DNA from 2 places in the Streptomyces sp. NPDC111656 genome. Region 2 is predicted to be linked to the other one. Evidence: riboswitches for the same ligand, from Rfam matches in the RefSeq annotation. Region 2 holds a riboswitch; the other holds the start of a gene.

Region 1 (2,173 bases), on a different contig from region 2:
GATGGATGCGCATCGTGGGGGTGACCCGGTCGAACAGGGAGGCACCGGCGAAGAAGCCGTTCTCGTGCCCGGGCAGGACGAAGTCCCGTCCGTCGACGACGAGTTCCGCGCCCTCCTCGACACCGAGGTCGACGTAACGGCGGACCCGGTCGACGGCGTCCCGTCCGACCAGCGGGCCGAAGTCCGCCTCGGGGTCGTCACTGCGGCCGATCCGCAGCGAGCCGATGCGCTCCTTCAGACGGGCGACCAGGGCGTCGGCGGTGTCCTCGCCGACCGGGACGGCGACGGAGATCGCCATACAGCGCTCCCCCGCCGAGCCGTACCCGGCGCCGATCAGGGCGTCCACGGCCTGGTCGAGGTCGGCGTCCGGCATCACGATCATGTGGTTCTTGGCGCCGCCGAAGCACTGGGCGCGCTTGCCGTGGGTCGCGGCGGTGGCGTAGACGTACGCGGCGATCGGGGTGGAGCCGACGAAGCCGAGCGCGCCGACGCGGGGGTCTTCGAGGAGGGTGTCGACGCTCTCCTTGCCGCCGTGGACGACGTTCAGGACGCCCGGCGGCAGGCCCGCCTCCAGGAAGAGTTCGGCGAGCCGCTGAGGTACGGACGGGTCGCGCTCGGAGGGCTTGAGGATGAAGGCGTTGCCGCAGGCCAGCGCGGGAGCCGCCTTCCACAGGGGGATCATCGCGGGGAAGTTGAACGGGGTGATGCCGGCGACCACACCGATCGGGGCGCGCAAGGAGTGTACGTCGATGCCGGTGCCGGCGTTGTCGGTGAACTCCCCCTTCAGCAGATGCGGGATCCCGGCGGCGAACTCCACCACCTCCAGGCCGCGTTGGATGTCGCCGTGTGCGTCGGCGACCGTCTTGCCGTGCTCGGAGGAGAGCAGCCGGGCCAGCGCGTCCCGCTCGCCCTCGGCGAGTTGGAGGAAGCGGAGGAGGACGCGGGCACGGCGTTGCGGATTCCACTCGCCCCATTCGCGCTGCGCCGTCGCGGCGTCGGTGATCGCCGCCTCGGTCTCGGCGCGGTCGGCGAGCGGGACGCGGGCCTGCACCGCGCCCGTGTTGGGGTCGTAGACGTCGCCGTAGGACCCCGATGTTCCCGGAGTGTGCTTGCCGCCGATGAAATGGCTCAACTCACGCACGGTGGCGCGGTCGTGTTCACGGACCATGGGTGCCTGCTCTCGTCAGGTGGGATCCGGGGATGGCGCGCCGACCACCGGCACACACGGGCAGGGCCTTGTGCGTGCGGGGGTCGCGCGAGACGGCATGGGGCAGAGAAGGGCCGTTCAGACCGCGCGGATCGCGTGAGCGCGTGCCCGATCCGCGGGATGCTCGGGACTCGCCGTCCGTACCGCGGGACGCGTGACGGTCCGCACCTGCCCGGCAGGGCGCGTCACGGTCCACACCTGTCCGGCGAGACGCGTGACGCTCCGTACCTGTCCGACGGGGCGCGCGGCAGTGAATGCCCGTCCGGCCGGATCACCAGGGTCGTGGGTGCACACTGATGCCATGCGTGTCTGCTCCATCCTCGTGGACAACACGGAACAAAACCGCGGCCGGTATCCTGACTCCCGGATCAGCGCGCGCCGTCCGCCTTCCCGACATCTCGCTCGTCAGTGGCGTCCTGCTCGACGACGTACTCCCCGGTCACAGTGGCGGGACCGTGCCGGATTCACACCGGCTTCCCTGCACCGCGGGTATTCCTCACGAGCATATAGTTGGACGTCCTAGTAAATCCACCCCGACACGCCCTCGAATGAGTCGGCCGAGCTCAACGACCGCGGGAATCGGACAGTTTCGGGCCGGCGAAGCGGACCGGGGGCCTGGAATCTGGCGCGGCGGGCGGAGCGGCGGCAGGTGGTCAGCACCGTCGAGGACCGCGACGCGATCCGATCCGCGGCCCGGGCGGCGAACTCGACGTCGTGCGGGGAGATGACGACGGTCCGCCCCTGTGCCGCGAGTGCGTCGACCATGCGGACCAGCTCGGTCTTCGCCCGGTGGTCGAGCCCGCGGGTCGGCTCGGCCAGGAGCAGCGCCGCGGAGAGTTGGATCGCGAGTACCAGGGCGTGTTTCCGTCCCTCGGACAGGTCGCGCGGATGGCTCGCGTCGTCGATTCCCGGCGCCAGGCGAGGTCGGGGCGTCCGACGACGCTGAGTACGCGCCGTTATCGGGTG
Region 2 (2,173 bases):
CACAGGACGGTCTGGATGGCCAGTGCGGAGAGACGGAACCGCCACAGCAGGGTGGCCGGGAAGTCCTTCGGCACCTCGTTGATGACCGGCAGGAACGCGTACGCCAGACCGATCACGACGGCGAAGGCGGCCACCGCGCCAACGGTGGCGTACCAGGTGCCGATCCTGGGTGCCAGCCGCTTGCCCAGGATGGTCGCGGCGATCGCGAGGAGCACGCTGAGCACCATCATCAGGAAGTACAGGGTGGTCCGCTTGCCGATGGTGTCGGGGTTGCCGACCGACGGCGGGTTGGCCGGGTACTTCAGGAACGGCACGACGTACACGGCCAGCAGCGCGCAGCCGGACAGCAGCAGTGCGGTCGCCCGCGGGCTGAAGCGGCCGACGCGGCCGAGCGCGAAGGAGAACGCCAGCGCGGCGATACCGCCGAAGGCGACGCCGTAGACCAGAACACCGGTGGCGAGTCCGGCGGTGGACTGCAGAGAGCGGGAGACGATCTCCATCTCGTGCTCGTGGGAGTGGGCTTCCTCGAAGCTGATCGCGCTGTCGACGTTCGGCTCACCGAGGAAGTAGGCGGCAACCAGGGCGAGCAGGCCGGCACCGAGGCCGGCCAACATGCCCCGCACGAGCAGATTTCTTACCGTTGCGGAGTTCATGGGAGTGCTGGGGTTCCCCTCGGTCAGTGGCAGGGGAAGCCGAGAAGGTGGCGGGCGTCGTGTACCCACTCGTGGACGTCCGAGCCGGAGACGACGGAGGTGGCGCCCTGTTCGGCACCGACGAAGTACAGCAGGACGAGCATCAGAATGCCGAAGAAGACCGCCCACGGAGCTATCGCCTTGAGCGGCAGCTTGGCGGGAACGACGGGGGTGGTGGTTGTCGGCTGGGCGACGGTCTGCGCCATGGCAGGGCCTCCTCGGGAGTTCGCGTCCCATCTCGGTGGTGCACTGGACGACGGCTACGGGTCTGACTCACAAGGGGTCCAGCGGGCTGGAGCCTCTCGTTCACAGTGGCGCGACCGTGCCGGTTTCCCACCGGCTTCCGTCTTGCCGTCATCGATATCGCACCGACCGTACCGCGTGTCGGGTGTGGGGCCAAGACCGCGCCACCTGGCGTGATCTTCCTCTCGCACCAGGTGGGCGGTCCCCTGTGAACAGCGGGTCAGCGGTGGCGGAACCCGGCTGAGTCCGGGGCCCCGGCCTCGCTCTCAGACCGAGGGGGACCGGTCCGCGTCCTGGGACTCGGGCGTGTCCGTCGTTCGACCGAGCTTCTGTGCCTCCTCCAGCGTGCGAGCCCCGCGGAGGGGGGAGAACGTGAGCCAGAAGGAGACGACGAGGTAGGAGACGCCGACGGCCCACAGGGCCGTGCCGGGTGACAGGGCGTCAGCCAGCGCACCGCCGACGAGGGCTCCCAGGGGCAGCGTCCCCAGGGCGACAAGGCGGTAGCTCGCGGTCACCGCGCCGATCTGGTGCTCCGGCGGAATGGCCTGCCGCAGGCTGACGGCGAACACGTTGAACAGTGCGACGCCGAAGCCGTTCACCATCATGGCGACCGACGCGAACACGGCGACGTACCCGCCGACCTGGCTGACGGCGGGTACGAGGAGCAGACCCACCGCGGCCAGCACCGCACCCAGGGCCAGCACACCGCCGACGGCCCACCGTCGGGTGAGCCGGGTGGCGCAGAGCGAACCGATCAGTGCCCCCACACTGCCGATTCCGGTGATCACGCCCACGGTGGTGCCGCTCATGTCGAGGTCACGGACGGCGAACACGAGGAAGACGGTCAGGAAGGCCTTCTCGTGCAGGTTCGACAGGCCGGCCTGAACGCACAGGTCCCGGATCGGGCGCAGGGACCACGTGTAGCGGAGCCCGGAGCCGATCGCCTTCAGCGCCGACTCACGTGGCTGTTCGGGGGCCTTGACGCCCCGCAGCAGCAGTCCGCTCACGGCGGCACCGGCGGAGCATGCGGCGGCCACCGTCAGGGTCGGCGACACCCCCAACTGGCCGACGAGGAAGCCGGCCGCGGCCGGACCGGCGAGGGTGCTGACCGAATACGTCGCCTGGTGCAGGCCGTTGGCCGCGGCGATGGAGTTCAGCGGCAGGAGCCTGGGCAGCGTGGACTGGTAGGCGACTTCGTAGAAGACGGTGGCGACACCGATCACGGCGGCGACGACGAC

The links. A riboswitch is a leader RNA that binds a small molecule or an ion and turns the genes downstream of it on or off. The one in region 2 is predicted to bind cobalamin.
Region 1: another riboswitch for cobalamin. It lies ahead of ACZ7M3_RS33895 (CoA-acylating methylmalonate-semialdehyde dehydrogenase); the one in region 2 lies ahead of ACZ7M3_RS11190 (CbtB domain-containing protein).

The regions. Positions count from the first base shown of each region.
Region 1 is NZ_JBVKCA010000014.1:61,075-63,247, reverse strand. Features, by position in the region: gene ACZ7M3_RS33895 (CoA-acylating methylmalonate-semialdehyde dehydrogenase) at 1-1,168, opposite strand, end outside; cobalamin riboswitch at 1,537-1,710, opposite strand; partial or broken gene ACZ7M3_RS33890 (cobalt ABC transporter ATP-binding protein) at 1,886-2,134, opposite strand; gene ACZ7M3_RS33885 (GlxA family transcriptional regulator) at 2,096-2,173, shown strand, end outside.
Region 2 is NZ_JBVKCA010000003.1:185,486-187,658, forward strand. Features, by position in the region: gene ACZ7M3_RS11185 (CbtA family protein) at 1-653, opposite strand, end outside; gene ACZ7M3_RS11190 (CbtB domain-containing protein) at 677-898, opposite strand; cobalamin riboswitch at 934-1,081, opposite strand; gene ACZ7M3_RS11195 (MFS transporter) at 1,202-2,173, opposite strand, start outside.